DNA from 3 places in the Bacillus sp. H1a genome. Region 2 is predicted to be linked to each of the others. Evidence: predicted binding sites of a transcription regulator. Region 2 holds the regulator's gene; each other region holds the start of a gene.
The links. Region 2 encodes NrdR, which represses ribonucleotide reductase genes. Its sites were predicted from a motif close to AACACNATATATNGTGTT; they were not measured.
Positions count from the first base shown of each region.

Region 1 (4,285 bases), on a different contig from region 2:
GGCACTCTGTATCTCTTCTAACGTATAACCTGTATAAATCCATAAGTTTTTTTTCAAATCTTTCACTGCTTTTGCTACTTTTTTCACTTCAGCGGCTTGAAAAAATGGATCTCCACCTGAAAATGTTACATCGGTTAATGGATTTTTTTCAATCTCTTTCACAATTTCTTCTACCGTCATTTCAGTTCCGTTGCAAACATTCCAAGATTTCGGATTATGACAACCGATACAACGATGCGGACAGCCCGCAAAAAACACGACTGTCCGCAACCCTTCTCCATCTACTACACTATCATGAATGATATTCATAACTTTCATTTATGCTTCACCCGATCCATCTCTTCACTACGTTTCGCACTATTCCACTTCGACATATCTCCTACAAGATATCCTGTTATACGGCGAATTCTTTCTATTTCATGCTCATCTTCATTTCCGCAGTTCGGACATGCATTCCCGATAATGCCATGATAACTACAACACTTACAACGATCAACAGGGTGGTTAATTGAACCGTACCCTACTCCATACTCTGCCATCGCTTGTACAATTTGTTTTAACGCCTTTTGATTATGCACAGCTGCACCATCAAGTTCAATATACGTAATATGTCCACCATTACAAAGAGCATGGAACGGACCTTCTAAACGAATTTTATCTATCGCTTGCACGTTGTAATACACAGGTATATGGAATGAATTTGTATAATAGTTATGATTTGTCACACCACTAATTACACCAAATCCTTCTCTATCTTTTTTCACAAACTTTCCTGATAGCCCTTCTGCTGGCGTTGCAATTACAGAGAAATTGAGTTGATGCTCTTCCGTCGCCTTATCCATTCTCTCCCTCATAAAGGAAATGATTTCATATCCAATCTTCCACGATTCTTCATCTTCTCCATGGTGCTTCCCAGTTAAAGCTACTAAGCATTCCGCAAGACCGATAAAACCAATACTTAACGTCCCTTGTTTTAAAATCGGTGCCACAGTATCCTCAGGGTGTAATGTTTCTCCACCACGCCATACACCTTGTGAATATAAGAACTGAAAATCTCTTGCTCTCTTTGTACATTGATAAGCGAATCTCTCTAATAATTGCTTAATCCCTAAATCTAAGTAATAGCTTAGTGCTTCAAAAAACGCTTCTTTTGAACCGCTGATTAGCGCTAATTTCACTAAATTAATAGAAGTAAACGATAAATTGCCTCTTCCGATTGCTGTTTCTTCCCCATGGATATTAGACATAACACGGGTACGACATCCCATATAACATACTTCACTTTCAGGTCGACCATCATAATGCACAGCATTAAACGGAGCATCTAAAAACGAAAAGTTAGGGAATAATCGCTCAGCTGTCGTTTCCAACGCTAATTCAAATAAATCATAGTTCGGATCACATTCTTCAAAGTTCACACCTTTTTTCATTTTTAAAATTTGAATAGGGAAAATTGGTGTTTCCCCTTTTCCAAGTCCAGCTTGCGTCGCCTTTAAAAGTTGTTTAATTAAAAGTCTTCCCTCTTTCGATGTGTCTGTTCCGTAATTAATTGAAATAAACGGTACTTGTCCCCCGCCCCTACTATGCATACTATTCGAATTATGAACGAAAGCTTCGCATGCCTGATACGTATCATTTTCAGTTTCTTTCCATGCAAATTCCTCTATTTGTTCTTTCGTAAGCGGATATGACTGTAATCGTTTTTTATGTCTCTCTACTGTTTTTCTCACATATGGAGCTAAATCAATATCAAAGAGTGCAAACGATTGACCACCGTGTTGCATATTTTGATTCGCCTGAAAAATAATTGAAGAAAGCGCCAACGCACTTTTAATATCTTGTGGTTGTCTCATATGTCCATGTCCAGTATGAAAACCGTTAGCAAGCATTTGTGCTAACGGAATTTGTGAACAAGTCGTCGTTCCTGTCGCATAAAAATCTAAATCATGTGGATATAATATATTTTGATCTATCGCTTTTTTCACTTGATCTGATAGTAAATTTTCGACTGCATAATATTTTGCACTCTCAGATGCGAACGTTCCCATTACGCCCATTGGAGATCGGCCATCTACATTTGCATTTTCCTGCATTAAATCTTGTTCATTGCCGTGGACAATTGTCTCAAACATTTTCATTAATTCTTCTCCACGTTTATTTTTTTGTAACATTTATAACCCTCCATCAATATATTGTTGTCTTTTAATTAGAATGTTACAACATATAGTCTTATTGTTTCTGTGAGAAATGTAACATTCCTGTGAAATTTTTTTCACGAAATAATGAATTTTTCATTTACAAAAAAGAAATGTGCTCTTTACAAATGTATGGTACAATATACGGGAAAAACTCTTTTTACCCTTTATCAACACATTTGAATAAAGGAGACTGAACTTATGGTTACTACATATCTTTTATTTATCGTTGCCTACTTACTTGGCTCGATTCCATTTGCACTAGTCGTTGGAAAAATCGGTTATGGAATCGACATTCGTGAGCATGGAAGCGGTAATCTAGGCGGAACAAATACATTCCGCACACTAGGGAAAAAAGCAGGTTTTATCGTTACAATTGCTGACATTTTAAAAGGTACATTAGCAACAAGTCTACCGATTATTTTCGGGTTAGATATTCACCCACTATGGTTCGGATTAGCAGCGGTTCTTGGACATGTATATCCAATCTTCGCAAAATTCCGCGGGGGGAAAGCAGTTGCAACTTCTGCTGGGGTACTATTATGCTACTCACCAGTTGTTTTTGTAATATTAGCTGTTGTCTTTTTCAGCCTTTTATTTACAACAAGATACGTATCACTTTCTTCTATGGTAACAGCTGTCGCTGCTGTTATTGCATCCATTGTTAGCGGGGATAAAATCTTCATTATTGCGATGTGTTTATTAGCAGGTATGGTTATTTATAAACACCGTGCAAATATCGGACGAATTATAAATAAAACTGAACCAAAAGCAAACTTTTCAAAAAAGCAAAAATAAGATCGTAACCCACATAACGCAAAAAGAAAACGTGAAGCATATTAATAGCGTCTTTTTGCGTTATTTTTTATACTTAAGAAAAAGCAATATAATTTGGAGGAACTATACATGAATCTTTCCGTAACAAAAGAAGCAGCACAATGGTATAAAGACGAGTTAAACTTACAATCAGGTGAAACACTACGCTTTTTCGTACAATACGGTGGTTGCAGTACTGTGCAAAAAGGACTTTCTTTAGGAATTCGTAAAGATGACCCTGCACATCCTGCTGTTCAAATTCAAGAAGAAGGTATTAATTTCTTTATTGAAGGCGATGATGAGTGGTTCTTCGATGGACATAATTTATTAGTTACACTTAATGACGGTGATGATTTCCCTCAATTTAATTATGAAAAATAAAAAAGCGTGGCTACTGCCACGCTTTTTTTATTTCTTTTTAATTTCCTCATATTTCGCATACCACTCAGGATATAGTTTTTTAAATGATACAGGGCGGAACCCTTCTTTTTTCGCACAAATATTCGTTGTACTTGCCGTAATACAAAGCTCACCATCGCCGTTATAAATTTCATATCCATATACAACACGAAGTGGACTCACAGTATCAATCCATGTTTTCACAATGGCCTTTTCTCCATAACGCATCGCTTTACGGTATGAGATTTGCAAGTCTAATACAGGAGAGATAACTCCCTCTTTCTCCATTTCAACATATGAAAATCCTAATTCTTGTATAAGTTTCGTGCGTCCAAGTTCCAGCCACACTAAATAGTTTGAATGGTAAACAACACCCATTTGGTCTGTTTCCGCATAGCGGATTTCAATTTCATGTTCTGCTACAAACATTTCTATTCGCCTTCTTTCACTTCTGCTGCCTTGCATACATTTAATCATAATACAGTGGAATCAAAAATAAAATAAAAACAGTGAATCTTTTATCGAAAGGGGCAAGCACATGATTCAAATCGTAACTGTTCGTAGCGGTGATAGTGTAAATAGTTTAGCTTCAAAATATGGATCTACACCTGAAGAGATTGTAAAAGACAATGGTCTAAATCCAGCCGAAACACTCGTTGTTGGTCAGGCACTTATCGTTAATACGAAAGGCAATAATTATTATGTACAGCCTGGTGACAGCCTGCATCGAATTTCTCAAACATATAACGTTCCTCTCGCTAGTTTAGCTAAAGTTAATAACCTTTCATTAAAATCTATTCTCCATGTCGGACAACAATTATATATACCAAAAGGGACAAAAAGAGCAGCAGAATCCATCGCTTATTTACAACCTT
Region 1 is NZ_AYMH01000018.1:85,214-89,498, reverse strand. It holds gene nrdG (anaerobic ribonucleoside-triphosphate reductase activating protein) at 1-318, opposite strand, end outside; gene U860_RS0107860 (anaerobic ribonucleoside triphosphate reductase) at 315-2,171, opposite strand; gene plsY (glycerol-3-phosphate 1-O-acyltransferase PlsY) at 2,397-2,993, shown strand; gene U860_RS0107850 (HesB/YadR/YfhF family protein) at 3,102-3,392, shown strand; gene U860_RS0107845 (thioesterase family protein) at 3,420-3,839, opposite strand; gene U860_RS0107840 (glycosyl hydrolase family 18 protein) at 3,949-4,285, shown strand, end outside.
Region 1: a site for NrdR is predicted at 2,214-2,231, ahead of U860_RS0107860 (anaerobic ribonucleoside triphosphate reductase). Genes of this name have one in related genera too.

Region 2 (4,285 bases):
AACAAAAGGAGATGTACATAAAAGAAGGTATGCAAGCGGTTGTGTTAGATATCCCTCTTTTGTTTGAAAGTAAATTAACAAATCTCGTTGATCGAGTATTAGTTGTAGCGGTTACGCCGAATACGCAATTAGAACGTTTAATGAAACGGAATGATTTTTCAGAAAAAGAAGCAACGGCACGTATTCAATCTCAAATGCCACTAGAAGAAAAGGTAAAGATGGCGGATGAAGTAATTTATAATGATGGCACAATTGTTGAAACGAAAACACAATTAGCTGCTATTTTGAAAGAATGGAACATTATTGATTAAAAAATTGTGAAATTAATGAAAATGCTTAGTGACATATCTTCTTTTTGTGTTATACTATTATTGGGATTGGAGATAAATAGTATAACGCATTCAAGGGGGATAACATATTATGACTCGTGTGGCAATTAATGGATTTGGACGTATTGGGAGAATGGTATTTCGTCAAGCAATAAAAGAAAGCGCATTCGAAATTGTAGCAATCAATGCAAGCTATCCATCCGAAACGTTAGCACATTTAATTAAATATGATACAGTTCATGGCAAGTTTGACGGAACAGTAGAAGCATTTGAAGATCACCTACTAGTTGATGGGAAAATGATTCGCCTTTTAAACAACCGCGATCCAAAGGAATTGCCTTGGAAAGATCTAGGTGTTGAAGTTGTAATTGAAGCAACTGGTAAATTTAATTCGAAAGAAAAAGCAATTCTTCATGTTGAAGCTGGAGCGAAAAAAGTTATTTTAACAGCGCCTGGTAAAAATGAAGATGTAACAATTGTAGTTGGTGTGAACGATGACCAATTAGATATTACAAAACATACTGTTATTTCAAATGCATCTTGTACAACAAACTGTTTAGCGCCTGTTGTAAAGGTGTTAGATGAGCAGTTCGGAATTGAAAACGGTTTAATGACAACTGTTCATGCTTATACAAATGACCAAAAAAATATTGATAATCCACATAAAGATTTAAGAAGAGCACGTGCTTGCGGACAGTCTATCATTCCGACAACGACGGGTGCTGCGAAAGCGCTAGCAAAAGTTCTTCCACACTTAAACGGAAAACTTCATGGTATGGCACTTCGTGTACCAACACCAAACGTGTCTCTAGTTGACCTAGTAGTAGACGTAAAACGTGATGTGACAGTTGAAGATATTAATGAAGCGTTCAAAACTGTTGCAAACGGTGCATTAAAAGGAATTGTAGAATTCAGCGAAGAGCCTTTAGTGTCTATCGACTTTAATACAAATACACACTCAGCTATTATTGATGGTTTATCTACAATGGTAATGGGTGATCGTAAAGTGAAAGTGCTTGCTTGGTATGATAACGAGTGGGGCTACTCTCGTCGTGTTGTAGATCTTGTAACGTTAGTTGTTGGTGAATTAGCGAAACAAGAAAATGTTCAACACATTTAAGTGAAATAAAGGAAGGCAAGTAAATATTTGCCTTCTTTTTTATTTTTTTCTGAAAAGGAAAAAAATTATATGAGTATATTTTCAAAAAGTGGACATACCAAAAAGCATTGGGATTACTGCATTTGTGAATGGTTTATTTTTTTTAGGGAAAAGTAAAGAGGAAAATATGACAGAAAATCGAAAAAACTGTTGTTGCAAAATGAAAATAAACAAAGTATACTAACACTCGTAAACTTAAGAGCTGAGGTACGTAGTCACTACTTAAAGGGTTAGGACCTCTCTGGACTAACTTTCCCCCGTGGTAGTGGAGCAAGCCAAATTGCAAATTAGTTTTCAATTCGAACAGTTAGATTAAATTTACAAGGGGGAACTGTAGAATGGATACTATGGATACGATGGGTCGTCACGTGATCGCTGAACTTTGGGATTGCGATTTCGACAAGCTTAATGACATGCCGTATATTGAACAATTATTTGTGGATGCAGCACTAAGAGCTGGTGCTGAAGTACGTGAGGTTGCTTTTCATAAATTTGCACCACAAGGTGTAAGTGGAGTAGTAATTATTTCGGAATCACATTTAACAATTCATAGCTTTCCGGAGCACGGTTACGCAAGTATTGATGTTTATACTTGTGGGGATCGTATTGATCCAAATGTTGCTGCAGAATATATTGCAGAAGGTTTAAACGCGAAAACGCGTGAGAGCATCGAGCTTCCTCGAGGCACTGGTAGCTTCGAAATTAAGCAGAGAGAAACAAAAGCTCTTTAAAAAAGAACATAATTGATTTAAAATGTAAAGAGGTGTATAATGCACCTCTTTTTTAGTTTATATAAAATAAGATCATGATATGTATTAACTTAGAGTGGTCAGTGTAGAAGAATGAGTTATATAATATTGTATATATATTTTCACGTGTAGATGAATCGTAAAAAATAAAGAGTATATTGTAAAGGAGTGAATGAATTGCGTTGTCCATCCTGTTTTCATAATGGCACAAGAGTGTTAGATTCGCGTCCGGTAGACGAGGGGCGCTCTATTCGAAGAAGGAGAGAGTGTGAAAGTTGTTTAAGTCGCTTTACGACATTTGAAAGGGTAGAAGAATCACCTCTTATCGTTGTTAAAAAAGAAGGAACACGAGAAGAGTTTAATAAAGAGAAGATTTTACGCGGGTTAATTAAAGCGTGTGAAAAAAGACCTGTATCTTTAAGGCAGTTAGAGGAAGTAACGCAAAGTGTAGAGCGTGAACTTCGTAACTTAGGTATATCAGAAGTGAAAAGTGATATGATTGGTGAAATTGTTATGGAAGAACTTCGCGATATCGATGATGTTGCTTACGTACGTTTTGCTTCTGTATATCGTCAATTTAAAGATTTAAATGTATTTATTGAAGAATTAAAAGATATACTGCAAAAAGAGAGAGAGTAGAAGGTGTAATCCATTCTCTTTATATACTGTAAGTAAACGAGATAAGAGAGCTAGAAGCGGAAGCTAATAGCTCTTTTTCGCTAAGAAATTATATAATGAAGATAGAACGAATGAAATATAGGTTAGATTAGATGAGAGAAAGGAAAGCAAGAATGGAAAAACAGTCATGGATGGAGCTATTGCCGATTGATCGTTATAAAGTAAGTGCGAAAGGGTTGCTACATAATTACGACCGGAAAGTGTTAACGATGTTGTATCAGCCGCTAGTAGGTAGTAGAGCTTTTAGCTTATACATGACGCTATGGGGAGAGTTAGAGCAAGATCGTGTGTTTGGAAAAGAGAATACACATCACTCCCTTATGGTGACCATGCAAATGCAACTTCCTGAAATATATGAGGAACGAGTAAAGTTAGAGGCGATTGGGCTTTTAAATGTATATATTAAGAAAGAAAAAGATATTCGAATGTTTATATATGAATTGCAACCACCTTTATCTCCGAAGCAGTTTTTTGATGATATTGTTTTAAGTATCTTTTTATACAATCGATTGAGTCGGACAAAATACAACCAAGTAAAGCAATATTTCTTAGAAGAAGAATTCGATTTTGCTTCTTATGAAAATGTTACGCGCTCCTTCAATGATGTATTTGATTCATTTAACCCAGGTCAGTTTGAGTATGCGCAAGAAGAACTTCGTATCCCGAAAACGACAACTATGCCAAGTAATGAGAAGGGGGATGCTCCGAAAGTTTGGAATGATTTCTTTGATTTCTCTTTATTTGTAGAAGGATTATCAGCGCTTGTTCCTAAAAAGGCGATTACAGATCAAGTGCGAGAATGTGTCATTACACTCTCTTATGTGTACGGTGTGGATGTGTTATCGATGCAAAATATCGTTCTTGGCGCAGTGACAGAGATGCAAACAATTGATATTGAAAGGCTTCGAAAGGGAGCACGCGATTGGTATCAATTCGAAAATGGTCAAGCATTACCTGTATTAAGTGAAAGGGTGCAACCTCATGCTGCTCGTACAATGAAAGAGAAAGAGCCATCTACGCAAGAAGAGATGCTAATGAAGCAGTTAGAGGAAATCTCGCCAAAACAACTATTGAAGGAGATTTCGGGCGGTGCAGAGGCGACGAAGGCGGACTTGCAAATTGTCGAGGATGTAATGATAAACCAAAAATTAACGCCAGGGGTTGTGAATGTACTTATTTATTACGTTATGCTACGCTCAGATATGAAGCTTGCTAAAACGTATGTTGAGAAGATTGCTGGGCATTGGGCGCGAAAAAAGGTTGGTACAGTAGGCGAAGCAATGGCGCTAGCAAAAGAAGAGAATCGTCAATATCAAGAGTGGGCTGAGACGAAGAAGAAAGGCCGTACGACCAAGAAAACGGTGCGTAAA
Region 2 is NZ_AYMH01000010.1:118,947-123,231, reverse strand. It holds gene coaE (dephospho-CoA kinase) at 1-311, shown strand, start outside; gene U860_RS0104560 (glyceraldehyde-3-phosphate dehydrogenase) at 421-1,449, shown strand; gene speD (adenosylmethionine decarboxylase) at 1,836-2,219, shown strand; gene nrdR (transcriptional regulator NrdR) at 2,415-2,876, shown strand; gene U860_RS0104545 (DnaD domain protein) at 3,029-4,285, shown strand, end outside.

Region 3 (4,285 bases), on a different contig from region 2:
TGTGCCTTTTGCATAATCCGATTTATCAAAGTCTTTAAATGTTTCGCCTTTTTCTTTAGCGATCTCCATACTCTTCTCAATAGAATAGTAATTTAACATCATAAAGAATGTACGAGCGAACTCTTTCGCTTCTGCACTTTCATAAGCGATTTTGTTTTTCGCTAAATATCCGTGTAAGTTCATTGCGCCAAGTCCAACTGAATGCAGCTCGTCATTTGCTTTTTTCACAGTTGGTGCATTCGGAATGATCGTCATATCAGAAACAGCTGTTAAAGCTTCCATTCCCGCATGAACCGCTTCACGAATTTCTTTATTTTCCATTACGTTTACGATATTTAATGAACCTAAGTTACAGTTAATATCGCGGCGGATAATGTCATCCGTACCGTAATCATTTATTTCAGAAGTTTCTTGAAGCTGGAAGATTTCTGTACACAAGTTCGACATCTTCACAGTTCCAATATCCTTCAGTGGATGTTGGTTATTTGCATTAGATTTAAACATTAAGTATGGGTAACCAGACTCAAGTTGAATCATCGCAATTTTAATAAGCATATCACGCGCACTAATATCTAGTGGCTTCTTCTTCACTTTCGGATTGCTCATTAATTCATCGTACATTTCATCAATGTCAATATCATCTAAATGCTTTCCGTATTCTTTAAACACCGTATAAGGCGCGAAAACATGGAAAGGTTCATTTTTCTCAGCAAGCTCAAAGAACTTACTTGGAACGATAATCCCGATTGATAGAGACTGAATACGGCTCTTCTCATCGGCATTTATTTTTTTTGTATCAAGGAATTCAATAATATCCCAATGGAAAATGTTTAAGTATACAGCGCCGGCACCTTTTCGTTGCATATTGTTACTCCATATCGTCAAAACGTATGGGGGATAGTCATTTCTGCTATCCTCTCTATATCGCTATAGAGTTCAGACCATATCTTCTTCTCGCCCAATTCTTCATTTAACCATTTATCATATGTTTGATGCACATGAATATGGCATAAACTATAATAACTGTATACACCCTTTGAATTTGGTTGTTTTGAGAAGCCAGGTTCGAGCTACATAGTCACCTACATAGCCACTTGGTCGTTGAACCTTCTCCATATCTAATAGATTTAGGAGCTTGGCTGCTGATTTCCTGCAATCTTGGATTTTTAGGGGCCGCTACGTAATTTCTTCGTAGTATCCTACCTCGATATACTCAGGCGTTCCAGCAATTGACCCGGTTTTATAGTTGAGCCATAAAGTTAACCCAACTGATTCGCATATGAAAACGAATCTTCAAGCAATTTCATAACAGGTACTACACCACTTGCTGCGTTATCAATACCTTTAATTTGCTCACCACGTGCGCGTAGCTTAGATAAGTTTAAAGCTACTCCCCCACCGATTTTCGATAGCTGCATCGCAGTATTAATGTTAAAGCCGATTGAATTTAAGCTATCGTCCATCTCTAACAAGAAACAAGACACCATTTCTCCTCTTCTGCTTCTTCCCGCATTTAAAAAGGTTGGTGTCGCTGGTTGATAGTTTTGTTTTACAATCATGCTTGCGAATTGTTTTGCCTTCGCAACCTCACCGCGTCCTAAGTATAATGACACAATTGCTACACGATCTTCATAGCTTTCTAAGTATTGTTTTTGATCATTCGTTTTTAACGCATAATCTTTGTAGAACTTAGATGCTGCCATATAAGATTGGAACTCGAAGTTTTCACCATAAGCGATGTTATATACTTCTTCTACTTCCTCCAAGCTATACTCTTCCAGAACGTTGTAATAGTAATCGTGTTCTTTCATATACTCCATTCGCTCTGCCACGCTATTAAAATGAACGGTATTCTCTCTAGCTTCTTCCATAAAGACTTCTAATGCCTCTTTATCTTTATGAAGCTGATAAAAACCGTCCTGCATTTGCGTGATTTCATTATTCAGTTCAATGTGTCGCAATCTCCCGCACCCTTTCTTTAAAATATTCTACATCATTATTTGTTCCAGATAACTCAAATTTTGATACAATAGGCACTTCATATTTAGCAGAAATTTTGTCAGCACTTGCACCGAACATGTCTCCCCAGTTACGATTGCCGCTTGCAGATACGCCTTTTAATTTGTCATTATTGCGTTCTAAAAAGTCTAAAACACGTTCTGGTACATTGCCAAAACCTGTTGTATACGTAATAAGAATAAATTCTTCATCTAGTACTAGATCTTCATCAATTTGAACGGCCGGCATATTTAATTTGTGGATGAAACGCTTCACGTTTCCTGTCATAGAATCATATGCAACTAACATTTCCGACCCTCCCTCTCCAATCTATATTCTCTGTATGTCGTTTCTTGATTTCTCTATATATTGTATTACGTTTCAAAATAAGACACAAGATATATGTATAAATTCTTTCTTTTTTTAACTTTTACTTTTCGACATGACCGTCGATTTTTTTCAATACAATGACTATGAAACAACATTCTAAAACTCATGTCAATAAAGTGCTTTTCGAAAAAGTTGTCAACGGATTTAACCTTATTTTAAAAAAAGTTAACAATATTTTTTGTCATAAAACGGTAAATGCTGGAGGAATATATTTCTCCAGCATCACGCAAAAAAGAACAGACTTTAAACGATAATCTGTTCCAAAAAACGATTACATTTATCCAATTTACTTTATTAAATATTATACATATCCTCTTATTCCTCGTTACATACTAAAAGATAACTATTATAGAAAAGGATTATTATTATGGAGCTTCAATTTATTTATGAAAAAATTTTATATGTTTATTCACAATGTTCAATACGCAAAATATCTTTCACAAATATATGATGGGGATTCTCATCTTTATCAAGTAACGTACATACAGGAGCTTCTTCATCAAAGTATACGATCATTCCTTCTACGTACTGGTATGTACGCTGAACTTGTACAGTTACTTTAATCTCTGCCGCTTGCTCATATGCCCGTTTTATTTTCTGAAGCATTTTCGCTGAACACTTTCGTTTCTCTGGATACATAACCATTCCCATAAATCTATTCCCAGCTCTATCTTTCCACATATAATCCCAATGTGGTAATATGCCTTGTTTAAAATCGCCCATAATTCTCCTCTCCCTTATCTTCTATTTACGAACGTGGTGTTTCTGAATATGTATAAATCACCTGTCCACCACGCTGTGCGTTCCCAATAATATGTTTAAAATCTTCTCGATTTACAACAACTTCCCTAAACGTATAAAATACATCTTTCGTTGCAATATACTCCTTTATTTCACCATTTTTCAGCTGATCCAAAATTGTATTTGCTAATTGTTCATCCATGTATTTCACCTCTCTGCAATATTTTATTTTATCGCATCTTCTATAGGTCGACAACGGTAAAATTATCCCGTTACTATTATGTAATGCACTTTCATTATTTTTATAGCTATATCACTTTATTATATTCGCACTAAATATCATATACTAACATAGCTACTTCTCTATATCAAACTTTTTGACACCCTGTATAACAAAGTTCCAAATCACTGTTTGATATTTTGTTTTATGCTACAATATATACGTAGAACTAGGAGGGATACTATGATTCGGAAAGCAAAAAAGACAGATGCGGTAGAAGTAGCACCTTTATTGTATAACGCTCTGCACGAAATTGCTGAAAAAATCACAGGTAGCACAGTTGAAGCAAAAGTAATACTAGGACTTGAAACATGGTTCGCAAAAGAAAATAATCGATTGAGCTATGAAAACTGTTTAGTGGCTGAACAAGGCGGAAAGGTAGTTGGGGTTATTGTCGTTTATCACGGTAGTGACGCTGAACAACTTGATGCACCAATTGTACGCTACTTAAGAGAGTTACATGGAGATGAATCCATTACGTTAGAAAAAGAAGCTGAACTTGATGAGTATTATATTGACACGTTGTCAGTTTCAAGTATGTACAGTGGACGTGGTATTGGCTCTAAATTAATCGAGGCAGCTGAACTTCAGGCAGCTGAAAAAGGTCATGAAAGAATCGCCTTACTTGTTAACTTAGAAAACAAACGCGCTTTTTCACTATATGAAAAACTTGGTTACAAAGAAGATAAAACCGTTATGCTCGTTGGCGAACCATATGCCCATCTAATAAAGCCATTACGTATATTAGTTTCCATGTTTTAAAAAGAAAGAGGCTGCCAAAAAGTAGCTATTCAGCTACTTTTTGGACGGCCTCTTTTAAGTTAATTTTGTATTTAATACATTTCCATTCATCGCCTCATGAAATGTATACGCTGT
Region 3 is NZ_AYMH01000070.1:20,331-24,615, forward strand. It holds partial or broken gene U860_RS0126930 (ribonucleoside-diphosphate reductase subunit alpha) at 1-876, opposite strand, end outside; partial or broken gene U860_RS0126935 (ribonucleotide reductase N-terminal alpha domain-containing protein) at 1,263-1,961, opposite strand; gene nrdI (class Ib ribonucleoside-diphosphate reductase assembly flavoprotein NrdI) at 1,948-2,307, opposite strand; gene U860_RS0126945 (hypothetical protein) at 2,794-3,111, opposite strand; gene U860_RS0126950 (hypothetical protein) at 3,137-3,331, opposite strand; gene U860_RS0126955 (GNAT family N-acetyltransferase) at 3,593-4,171, shown strand; gene U860_RS0126960 (histidine phosphatase family protein) at 4,226-4,285, opposite strand, start outside.
Region 3: a site for NrdR is predicted at 2,357-2,374, ahead of nrdI (class Ib ribonucleoside-diphosphate reductase assembly flavoprotein NrdI). Genes of this name have one in related genera too.